One region of the Deinococcus sp. HSC-46F16 genome, then DNA from elsewhere that is predicted to be linked to it. Evidence: riboswitches for the same ligand, from Rfam matches in the RefSeq annotation. Region 1 holds a riboswitch; the other holds the start of a gene.
The links. A riboswitch is a leader RNA that binds a small molecule or an ion and turns the genes downstream of it on or off. The one in region 1 is predicted to bind S-adenosylmethionine.
Positions count from the first base shown of each region.

Region 2: another riboswitch for S-adenosylmethionine. It lies ahead of L1280_RS01425 (O-acetylhomoserine aminocarboxypropyltransferase/cysteine synthase family protein); the one in region 1 lies ahead of L1280_RS08390 (methionine ABC transporter ATP-binding protein).

Region 1 is NZ_JALJZW010000003.1:173,888-179,638, forward strand. It holds gene L1280_RS08370 (WD40 repeat domain-containing protein) at 1-172, shown strand, start outside; gene L1280_RS08375 (hypothetical protein) at 169-1,902, shown strand; gene L1280_RS08380 (MetQ/NlpA family ABC transporter substrate-binding protein) at 2,090-2,860, opposite strand; gene L1280_RS08385 (methionine ABC transporter permease) at 2,888-3,538, opposite strand; gene L1280_RS08390 (methionine ABC transporter ATP-binding protein) at 3,538-4,509, opposite strand; SAM riboswitch class I at 4,616-4,743, opposite strand; gene L1280_RS08395 (LacI family DNA-binding transcriptional regulator) at 4,970-5,751, shown strand, end outside.
Region 2 is NZ_JALJZW010000001.1:263,019-268,769, forward strand. It holds gene L1280_RS01410 (glycosyltransferase family 4 protein) at 1-154, shown strand, start outside; gene L1280_RS01415 (glycosyltransferase family 2 protein) at 174-1,445, opposite strand; gene L1280_RS01420 (alpha/beta fold hydrolase family protein) at 1,550-2,566, opposite strand; gene L1280_RS01425 (O-acetylhomoserine aminocarboxypropyltransferase/cysteine synthase family protein) at 2,559-3,887, opposite strand; SAM riboswitch class I at 3,998-4,125, opposite strand; gene L1280_RS01430 (hypothetical protein) at 4,301-5,751, shown strand, end outside.

The DNA of each region.
Region 1 (5,751 bases):
GACGGCCGGAGGCGACCTCCTGGCACTCGAACCAGGGCAGCCGCCGCAACCCCTCGCCAGGGCGGGCGGGCTGGTGCAGTCGCTGAGCTGGAACGCGGCGCGGGCTGAGCTGCTGAGCAGCGAGCGGGACAACGCGGTGCGCTTTTACCGCGCCGAAGGGAGCGAGAAATGAGGCGCCTCGGCCTGCTGGCCGCCGCCCTGCTGAGTTTCGCGGGCGCCCAGACCCTCGCGCCCCAGCCCTCGCGCGCGCTGAGCTTTCCGGCCGGGCGCGACGTGCAGCCCGTAGCGTTCAGCGAGGACGGGGACCGACTGCTGACCCGCGACGAGGCGGGCCTGACCCTCTGGCAGGTTTCGCCGCTGCGCCCCGTGTGGCGGCAGAAGGTCGCCCCGAGGTGGTGGCCCCTCGACGTTCGCTGGGAGGGCCACCGCCTCACCCTGCTGGGAATGAACGGGCAGGCGTTGCGGCTGGCGGCCGACACCGGAAAACCCCTGGGAGAAGGGACGGAGCCCCTGGACGCGGCGGTGCGCTCGGCGCTGCGGGTCGGGGACGCGCCGGGGCTGGTCTTCACCCCGCAGGGCCTCTGGAAGAAGAGCACTGCGAACATCCCCTTCGAGGTTGGCGGGGGGGACCTCGTGGGCTTCTACGCCCGGCGCGGCGACTGGCTGGCGACGAAGCCGCAGGGGTTCGGGCCGGTGAACGTGCGTCTGGACGGCAAGGCGCTCAACCTGGGAACCGTATACCCGGCGCTGGGCTTCGAGACGACTCCCCGGCAGGGCGAGATGCTCTCGTTCAGCCCCGACGGGCGCTGGCTGGCCTGGAGCGCGGCGCGGCGGGTCACCCTCTGGGCACTGCCGGGCGGCGAAAAGCGGGTGGTGCTCCGGCCTGACCCCTACACCGAGACCCTGAACAACCTGCAAGTGACCTGGGCACCGGGCGGCGGCGAGGTGCTGCTCAACTCCGACCGGACGCTGTGGCGCTACCGCGTTCCAAAGGGGGCAGAGACGGCCTTCACCCTCCAAGACACCACCCCCGCCCCCAGGGACGCCCTGATCCGGGTGGTGTCGGCGCGGGGGGCGATAGCGAGCGGCGTGGCGAACGCGCTGCTCCTCAGCCGCCCCGGCGAGAGCATGCCGCAGACGGTCGGCCCCGTGCCGCAACGGGTCTTTTTCAGCGAGAACGGGGACGTGACGCTGGCGCTCTCGGGCACGACCCTGTGGGTCTATGGCCCGGACAACGCCGACCCGCTGGCCCTGCGCCTCCCCGACTTTGCCGAGGGCGAGCGGCTCACGCTGGCGGGAGACACGCTGACCGTCTCTGGACGCGACCTGAGCTGGACCCCCGGCACCGAGCCGGAGCTCACGCCGAGCGTGTGGCAGGCCCGGCTGGGCGGCCTGACGGCGGGGCAGACCGTCCCGCTGAGGCTGGTGGCCACCGACCCCCGGCCCGGTTGCGAGGGGGGACAGTGGCTCACGCCCGTGCTGACGCGGGTGCGGCTGTGTCAGGGCGAAGGTAAGCTGTCCGGCTGGCAGGGCGAGCGGCGGCTCTGGACACTGGACCTTCCGGCGGGCCGCAGCGTGACCCTGACCCCCGACGGGGAGTGGTTCGCCCTGGCGACCGAAGGTGGAGAGGTGCGCCTGTACCGGGCCGCAACCGGGCAGGCGGCGGGCACCCTCACCTTCCCCAAACCCACACAGGGGGGCTTTTTTCCCTCCGCCCTGCGGGTGGATGCGGCGGGACGCTGGGTCGGCGTCCAGAGTTGGAATGGGTGGCGGCTGGGCGACGCGGGGACGGGCCGGGTCCGCAGCGCCCCCGCGCTGACCGGGGCGAAGGACGTGGCCTTCGTGGGCGACCGGCTGGCGGTCGTCGGGGCGGACACGGTGGAGTGGTGGGACGTGCGGTGAAGCCGCTGGGGCCAGGAAAGGCCGTTGTGTCCTGGCCTCCCTGTCCGAGGCTGCCGCCCGCCAGCCCGGTCCCCGCCCCTCACCGGCTGGGTGGGGTGTCCGGCCAGAACTCCCGCGAAGCAGCAAGTACGAGACCCGAAGGAATTGCCCTCGGGTCTGGTGGGGTGAGTGGCGCGGAGGCCCGTCCTCAGAACGCCGGAACGACCGCCCCGCCGTACTTCTTCAGAATGAAGGCCTTGACCTCGGGGCTCTGGAGCGCCCGCGCCAGCTTGAGGTAGTCGGGGTTTTTCAGGGTCGCGGGCTTGGCGACGAGCAGGTTCGCGTAGGGGCTGCGGCGGTCTTCGAGGATCAGCGCGTCTTTCAGGGGGTTGAGGCCCGCTTCCAGCGCGTAGTTCGTGTTGATGATGGCCGCGTCCACGTCCGCCAGGGCGCGGGGAAGCTGCGCGGCTTCCAGTTCGCGGAAGCGCAGGCGCCCAACGTTGGCCGTGATGTCGCGCACGGTGGCCTGCACGCCCACGCCGGGCTTGAGGCGAATCAGCCCCGCCCGCTCCAGCAGCTTCAAGGCCCGCCCGCTGTTGCTGGGGTCGTTGGGCAGGGCGATGGTCGCCCCCGAGCGCACCTCGCGCAGCGACCGCACCCGGCGGCTGTACAGGCCGATGGGCTCCACGTGCACCTTCGCCCCCGCGACCAGCCCCAGCGGGCGGTTTTTCTGGAACTCCTGCAGGTAGGGGAGGTGCTGGAAGAAGTTCACGTCGATGCTGCCGTCCGCCAGCGCGAGGTTGGGCTGCACGTAGTCGGTGAACTCACGGATCACCAGGTTCACGCCCTGCTTGGCGAGGGTCGGCTTGACGAACTCCAGCAGTTCGGCGTGCGGGACGGGCGTGGCGCCGACGCGCAGGGTCCCGGCAGAGGCGAGGGGGGTCAGGGCCAGGGCGGACAGGATCAGGATTTTGTTCATGGGAAACTCCAGGAAGTGGGAGAAAAATTAGCGGTGATCGGCGCGGCGTGTGGCGCGGTCGCCCAGCCACTGCACGCCCTGCACCAGCACGAGCAGCAGCAGCACGGTGGCGACCATCACGTCCGTCTCGAAGCGCTGGTACCCGTAACGGATGGCGAGGTCCCCCAGGCCGCCCCCGCCGATCGCCCCGGCCATCGCGCTGTAGCCGATCAGGCTGACCAGGGTCACCGTGAAGCCGTGAATCAGGGCGGGCCGGGCTTCTGGGAGCAGCACCTTGCCGACGATCTGTCCGGTCGTGGCGCCCACCACGCGGGCGGCCTCGAGGACGCCGGGGGGCACGTCGCGCAGCGCTCCCTCGACCAGCCGGGCCACGAAGGGAATCGCGGCCACCGTCAGCGGCACGATCGCCGCCGTGCTGCCGATGCTGGTGCCCGTGACCAGCCGGGTGAGGGGAATCAGCAGCACCAGCAGGATGATGAAGGGCAGGCTGCGGCCCACGTTGATGGCGGCGTCCAGCACCCGGAACAGGGCAGGATGCGGGCGCAGGCCGCCGGGCCGGGTGAGGGTCAGGGCCACCCCCAGCGCTGTGCCGAGCAGTTGCGCGATCAGCGCACTCGGCAGCACCATCCACAGCGTTTCCAAGGTGGCCTGCCACAGCAGGGGCGCGAGGCTGTCCATCACGCCCTCGCCCCCAGCGGGAAGGAGACCTCACGGGGCCAGAGTGCCGGGTCGGGCGCCGTCTCCGGCAGGGCCAGCCAGGCGTCCACCCCCTGCGGGTGCGGCTCGGCCTGCACCAGCCGCGCCCCCAGGGCGGCCAGCCGCTCCAGCGTGTCCGCGCCCAGGTCGGGGAGGGTGACCCGGCGCAGCGTTTCGCCCGGCGAGAGCGGCACCTGCGGGCGGTGCGCGTCCAGCAGGGCGCGGGTGACCGGGTGGGCGGGCCGGGCCAGCACCTCCCGCGTCTCGCCGCTCTCCACCAGCCGCCCCGCGTCCAGCACGGCGACGTGCGTGCAGGCGGCCCGCACGACCTCCAGTTGGTGGGTCACCACGACCAGCGTGAGGTCGCGGTGGCGCTGCACCTCGGTGAGCAGGGCGAGGATGCCCGCGCTCGTCTCCGGGTCGAGCGCACTCGTGGCCTCGTCGGCCAGCAGGAGGTCGGGGTCCAGCACGAGCGCCCGGGCGATCCCGACCCGCTGCTTTTGCCCGCCGGAGAGCTGCGCGGGATAGCGGCCCGCGAGGTCCGCCAGCCCCACCTGCGCCAGCAGGTCCCGCGCCCGCGCCTCCCGGACCCCGCGCGGCACCCCCGCGAGTTCGAGCGGCAGGGTCACGTTCCCCAGGGCCGTGCGCTGCGCGAGCAGGTTGAAGTGCTGAAAGACGACCCCGATGCGGGCCTGCTGTGAGCGCCGCTGCGCGGGTGCGAGCTGCGAGAGGTCCTGCCCCTGCACCAGCAGGCGGCCCGCGTCGGGCGTCTCCAGCCCGCCTATCAGGCGGACCAGCGTGCTCTTGCCCGCGCCGCTGCGGCCGATGATGCCGACCCGGCGGCCGCGCGGCACCGCCAGCGTGAGGTCCTGAAGGGCCGGGCTGCTCTGGCCCGGATAGGTTTTGCCCACGCCCTCAAACAGCAGGGCGGGCAGGGGAGATGAAACGGACAAACGAACAATCCTCCGTCTGGAAAGGCCGGAGGGGAACAACAAGCGCACGTCCCCTCCCGAGGCTGAGAACGGAGAAGGGGACGCGACGGTGTCGAGCTTGACCCTTCCCTTATCGGTCCCGACGCGGATGAACCATCGTTGGCGCGTGCGGGCTGGTCAGCACCGATGCCGTGATGAGGGCCGGTTGCTGCGGCGGTCTTGGGGCCAGATCCCTCGCGCCGCTCTGGATAAGAGTGGCCCTCTGCGGGCCGTTCAGGAGGCTAGCGCACGGCCCAGACTCCGGGGGGCCAGTTGTCTGGACGGGCACGGCTGAGCCCGCCCCTTGACACCGCTCCCGGAAAAGGGACAATGGCCTTGTAACCGCTTACAATCTGCCCCACCCGGACGGCCTGCCCCGCGTCGCCCGGCTTGTAACCGGTTACAGCCCCCAGGAGCGCTGCCGACCATGAATCCTGTGCCCATGACCCGACCCACCATCGACGACATCGCCCGGGCTGCTGGCGTCAGCAAGGGCACGGTGAGCCGCGTGATCAACGGGCACGCCACGGTGGCCGCCCCGACCCGGCAGCGGGTGCAGGAGGTCATGGCGAACATGGGCTACGTGCCCGACCCGGCCGCCCGGCACCTGAGCTGGCGCACGGGGCGCACGCTGGGCCTCTCCTTTGCCCCGGACGACCCGCTGCTCAGTCCCTACCACGTGCTGTTCCGCCAGGCCCTGGAGGAGCACACCGCCTCGCACGGCGTGCAGCTCGTGAACCTGCGGGCGGACCTGACCCGCCTGGCGCGGCTGCCGGGCGCGGTGCTCGTGATGCACGCGGCGGAGGGCGATCCCCGCCTGAAGCTGCTGCGGGAGCGTGGGGTCCCGGCGGTGCTGATCGGGCACCAGCCCGGCTTCTTCTGGGTCGCGCCCGACGACGAGGGCGGGGCGGCGCTGGCGACCGAGCAACTGGTGCGGGCGGGGCACCGCGACCTCGTGTACCTCGGCGCGGGAGGCAGCCAGGTCGCCCAGGACCGCGAGCGCGGCTTCCTTCGGGCGGCGGGGGCGGCGGGCGCCCGCACCCAGGTGATCGGGGCGGACTTCACCGTGCTGGGCGGCTACCGGGCGACCCGCCGCGCCTGGGAAGGGGGCCTGCGCTGGACCGGCCTGTTTGCCCAGAGTGACGAGAGCGCGGCCGGGGCCATCGCCGCGCTGGACGACCTGGGAGTGCGGGTGCCGGGGGACGTGTCGGTCGTGGGGTTCGA
Region 2 (5,751 bases), on a different contig from region 1:
CCGGCCGGGCCTGCTCGCCACGGCGCTGGGTGCCCTGGCCGCCCACCCCTACCGCGCCCGCGAGTTCGGGGCGGCGGCGCGGGCGCATGTCCTCTCCCGCCACACTCTGACCCACACGGCCGACCGCCTGGCCGAGCTGCTGCGCGAGGCGTGAGCCGGGAGGGGGCCAGCCCTCACGCCTCCGCGTGCCGCGCCGTCTTGACCCAACCGTGCTCGCCGCGCAGAAAGTTCCGGAACGCCAGGGGCACGCTCATCATCATGATGAAGGTATAGACGGGAAGCCCGGCGGCGGCAAAGGCGGCCTGCCGCAGCCCCAGCCGGTTCTCGCGGCTGTACAGGAAGACCCAGGCCAGCGGCAGGATCAGGCCGGGCAGGGTCAGCGCCGCCGTGAGCGCCCAGTTCACCTCGCCCGTCAGCAGGCGGCCCAGGGCGCGGGCCGGGTAGTAGACCAGCAGTCCCAGCGTCAGCAGGTTGAGCCACGGCTGCGCCAGGAAATAGGTCAGGTCCAGCCGTGCCCCCAGCGGCATCGGCGTGCGCCAGATGCGGGGCAGGTTCGGAAAGCATTGCAGGTTGCCGTGCGTCCACCGCGCCCGCTGCCGCACGAAGCGGCGCACGTCGGTCAGGCCCTGCTGGGTCACCCCCGATTCCAGAAAGACGAGGCGGTGCCGCGGGCTGGCGAGCCGCACCTCCAGCCCGCTGGCGAAGTCCTCCAGCAGCACCGGGGGCCAGGGGTCCTGTCCAGCCGCGAGCCGATCTGCCAGGTACGACACCCGCATGAATTGCCCGTTGCCGCCCAGGCCCACCGTCTCCACCCGCTGGCGCAGCAGTTGGATGTGCCGCACGATGTAGAACTCCAGGTCCTGCTGCAGCAGGAGGAGCCGCCCCAACAGCCCGCGCCACCCCCGCGCCCCCACCGCACTCTGGCGCACCCGGATGCGGGCCTGCGCTGCCATCACGTCGGGGTCCGCGAAGACCCGCGCGGCCTCGTCCAGCAAGCCTTGGTCCAGCCGTCCGTCCGCGTCGAAGACGACGAGCACCTGCTCGCCCAGCGGGCCATCCGGCAGCAGACCCCGGCGCAGGAGCTGGGCGACCCCCCAGTTCAGGGCCTCGCCCTTGCCTGTCCGCGCTTGCGGCAGAGCGCGGCGCAGCAGCAGCACGCCGGGATCAGCCTGCCCCACAGCTTCGACCTCCGCCGCCGTGCCGTCGTCACTCCCGTCGTCGATCACGACCAGTCGCGCGTCGGGAGCTGCCGCCCGCAGGTTTCGCAGGGTCGCCCCGATCACCGCCGCCTCGTTGAGCGCCGGAATCACGAACGTGAAGCGCAGGGCGGCCCGGCGGGGCGGGGGCTGCCGGGGCTGCGCGACCAGCGCACACAGCGAGTAGGCCAGGTACATCGACAGCAGCACCAGCCCGATCGCCTCGATCACTTGGAAGGCCGTGGTCATGGCTTCCCGACGCTAACGGGCGGCGCAATGAGCTGCCACCCTCTCCCCGGCTTCTGAGAGAACGCTTGAGTAACGCTGAAGCCAATGGGGGAGGCTGTGGGGGGTCAGGCCAGTGTCCCCAAGAACGCGCCGACCCATTCTGGCAACTCTCCGGGGTCCATCAGGAAAGCGTCGTGGCCGTGCGGACTCTCCAGTTCGCGGTATTGCCCGCGCGGCAGCGTCTCGGCGTGAGTCCGCACCTCGGTGGGCGGATACAGGAGGTCGCTGGAAATTCCGACCACCAGCACCGGCACCCGGATGGACCGCACCTCCGTGTCCGACGGCTGGAACCGGTCCATCGCCCCCGTCAGCGCGAGGTAGGAGCGTTCGTCGAAGCGGGCGGCCAGTTTCTCGCCCTGATGCTCCAGATAGGTGGTGATGTCGGCGGTACCGGGGTGGCGGGTGCCCCAGCCGGGCTGGGTGCGGGCGAAACTCGCGGGGCTGCGGTAGCTCAGGGTGGCGACCATTCGCGCCACCCTCAGCCCTTCGCCGCCGGGAGCCGCGCGAATGGCCGCCCGCGCCGCCGTGTTCAGGCCCACCGCCCACGGCGAGTGGCGGGCGGGCGCCCCGATGATGACGGCCCGCTCCACCAGATCGGGGCACTCCATCAGCCACGCGTAGGCCAGCATCCCGCCCATGCTCGCGCCCACCAGCGAGACCCGCCTCACGCCGAGGTGCTCCAGCAGCGCCCGCCCGACCCGCGCCAGGTCCCGCAGGGTGAGGGGCGGGTCCTCGCCCCCCACGCGCGGCAGCTCGGCCGGGCCGGTCGTTCCCGCGCAGCCTCCCAGCACGTTCGCGCACACGATGAAGTCCCGCGTGGGGTCCAGCGGGCGCCCCGGTCCCAGAAAGTCCGGCCACCACTCATGCACCGCGCTCGTGCCCGTCAGCGCGTGCAGCACGAGGACGGCGTGCTCGGAGGGCGTGCCGTAGGTGTGGTACGCGACCCGAACGTCGTGGGCGGCCTGCCCGCAGTCCAGCAGGAGTGGCGCGTTCCGAAAGAGGAGGGCAGTTTGAGCTTGTACCTCCTCCCGTGTAAGAGGCGGCGGGCCATGCTGGGGGGCCGCGCCACCGCCGTCACACATCCACCAGCGCGGCGGCCAGTGCCTGCGCAAAGTCCTCCTGAATGTCCCCGAGATGCTCGGTCCCCACCGACACCCGCACCAGCCCCGGCGTCACGCCCGCCGCCGTCTGGGTGATCTCGTCGAGCTGCGAGTGCGTCGTGCTGGCCGGGTGAATCACCAGCGTGCGCGTGTCGCCCACGTTCGCCACATGCTGCGCCAGCCGCACCGAGCGGATGAAGGCCTCGCCCGCCTCCCGGCCTCCCCGCAGCTCGAAGGTCAGCACCGCCCCCGCCCCACGCGGCAGGTACGCCTGCGCCCGGTCGTAATGTGGGTGGTTGGACAGGCCGGGGTAGGTCACCCGCGCCACGTCCGGGTGGGCACTCAGCCACGAGGCCAGCGCGAGCGCGTTGTGCGCGTGCCGCTCGGCGCGGAGCGACAGCGTCTCCACCCCTTGCAGGAACTGCCACGCCTGCTGCGGGGCCAGGGTCGGCCCCAGGTCACGCAGCCCCTCGGTGCGGGCGCGGGTGATAAAGGCGACGTTGGGTAGCCCCAGCGCGTTGCCCGTGCCGAACGTCTCCCAGAAGTTCAGCCCGTGGTAGCTGGGGCTGGGCTCGGTCAAGAGGGGGTAGCGCCCGTTGCCCCAGTCGAAGCTCCCCCCATCCACGATAATTCCGCCGATGCCGTTGCCGTGCCCGCCGATCCACTTGCTTGCCGAGTGCAGCACCACGTCCGCCCCGTGCCGGAGGGGCTGGCAGTAGTACCCACCCGCCCCGAAAGTGTTGTCCACGAAGACCGCGACGCCCTTCGCGTGCGCTGCCGCCGCGATCCCCTCGAAGTCGGGCACGTTCAGCGCCGGGTTGCCGATGGTCTCCAGATACACGGCCCGCGTGCGGTCGTCGATCAGAGCGGCGAACTCCTCCGGGCGCTCCTCCTTGCTGGTGAAGCGCACCTCGATGCCCAGCCGCCGCAGGGTCACCCGGAACTGGTTGACGGTGCCGCCGTACAGGTTGGGCGTGGAGACGATGTTGTCTCCGGCCTGCGCGACGTTGGTGATCGCCAGAAACTGCGCGGCGTGTCCGCTCGCCACCGCCAGGGCGCCCACGCCGCCCTCCAGCGCCGCCACACGCTCCTCCAGCACGGCGGTCGTGGGGTTCTGAATCCGGCTGTAGATGTTGCCGAACGAGCGCAGCCCGAACAGATCGGCGGCGTGCCCCGGCGACTCGAACACGTAGGAGTTGGTCGCGTAGATGGGCACGGCCTGTGCCCCGGTCGCGGGGTCGGGACGCTGCCCGGCGTGGACTTGCAGGGTGTCGAAGTGGAGCGGCTTGGGAGTAGACGCCATGACGGCCTCCTCACAGAGAAGAGAAGCGGGAAACTGTGGGGAGCCGCGCCAAAGGCAAGGCCCCCTCTCGGGCAATCGAGAAGGGGCGGGGATTTCATCCGCGTGACCTTCCCTGATCGGTCCCACGCGGGCGGTCATCGTCGACCGCTGGAGGTGGGCTGGCCTTGGCACCGTGACGTGATGGGGTCCGGTTGCCGCGCCGTCGACGAGCCAGGTCTCTCGGGCGCTCTGGATAGGGGTCGCTCCACGCGGGAGCTGTTCAGGACGGTAACAGGCAAAGGCGGGTGGGGTCAACGCGGTTGTCCAGACCAGGCACCCTCCCCAACTGGGTGCATGGCCTCTCCAAAAGCCGCTAGACTTCTCATGGCAACACCCGAGTTCACTCATGGTCCAGCCAGGACCCCAGGAGGCCTATGACCCTTCGCGCCACTGCCCTCTTCCTGCTCAGCGCCTCGCTGCTCGCCTCCTGCACCACCCGGACCCAACCGGCGCCGGGCACCGATACCGAGTTCGGCCGCCTGAGCACCCTCAAGCCCGGCGAACAGGACAGCATCCGCACCCGCCTGAAGGTCAACGTGGTCTTCGTGGGCTACCGGGAAGCCCTGCCCGGTCAGGTCCAGACGGCCCAGAACGTGAACACGCGCGATTTCCGCGACACCCTGCCGAAGTCTTACGAGACGATCGCCCGCATCCCCAGCGCCTATGGCAACACTGAGTACACCGGCAACGTCTTCGACTACGACTACAACTACGTCTTTGCCGACCAGAAGTTTGAGGACGACTTCTTCGGGTACCTGTCGCAGAACGCCACCGAGAAGCCGCTCACGGTCTATCAGAAGTACTTCAACTGTCAGTTCGTGACCGAAACGGACGAGGAGACGGGCGAGGAATATCAGGTGCCCACCGACAAGTGCGAGGCTCCCTCGCCCCTGATCAACCGTCCGGTGGAGAAGAACTTCGAGATCGACGCTCTGGCGACCGAGAACTGGCTGGCCGACAACGTCTCGCGCGTCGGCGTGAAGCCCGGCGAATACACGATCTATCTGGTGAACTGGTACAGCCGCCCGGACTTCAAGTTCCACTCCTACACCCGCGCGGACGCTGCGGACACCGACACCGGGACCCGCTTCGGCGCCCGCGCCAGCCGACGCCTGATCGCCTGGGGCGGCAGCGTGCGCCAGGGCGCGGCCCCGCAGCGCGTGTGGTTCTACGACCTGTCGGCCAACCCCGACCCCTGGACCGACGCCTGGGACGTGACGAACTTCGACTCGACCGGGGACGGCGAGCCCGACTACCGCATGCCGCCCATCTGGGAGTACGGCACCCGCAAGGCGAGCGTCGCCTACGGCCGGAAGGTCAGTGTGGACCTTGCGCGGGTGGTCCGCTACACCGCGCTGAACCTGCTCTTTACCCCCAGCCCGATCTACCGGGTGGCCCTGACGCCGCCCCGGATGCCCGAGGAGATCGAACTCGACGTGCGGGTCGAACAGGGCGAGGGTGCCCGCGACCCCGGCACGCTGCTCAACCGCGCCCTGCTTCAGAGCCGCGTGTCGGTCCTGCAGCCCTTTGCCAAGTTCAGCACCAATGTCCGGCAGACGGCGCTCGACGGCGACCTCGCCGACGTGTACAACTGCTTTTTCCCGGTCGAAGCGGAAGACATCTGCTCGCCCGACTTCGCGGACTTCTCCGGTGAGGAACTGTTCCAGTTCGGGGTGCGCGAGCTGCGCGAGAGCTACAGGGCGGCCGGGGACAAGTACCTGCTGCCGATCTATGCCTTCAACGACGCCAGCGACAGCCAGGGCGGGCTGCTGGGCATTGCCTACGACGACGGTCAGACCGGCACCCAGAGCTTCGTGTATTCCTT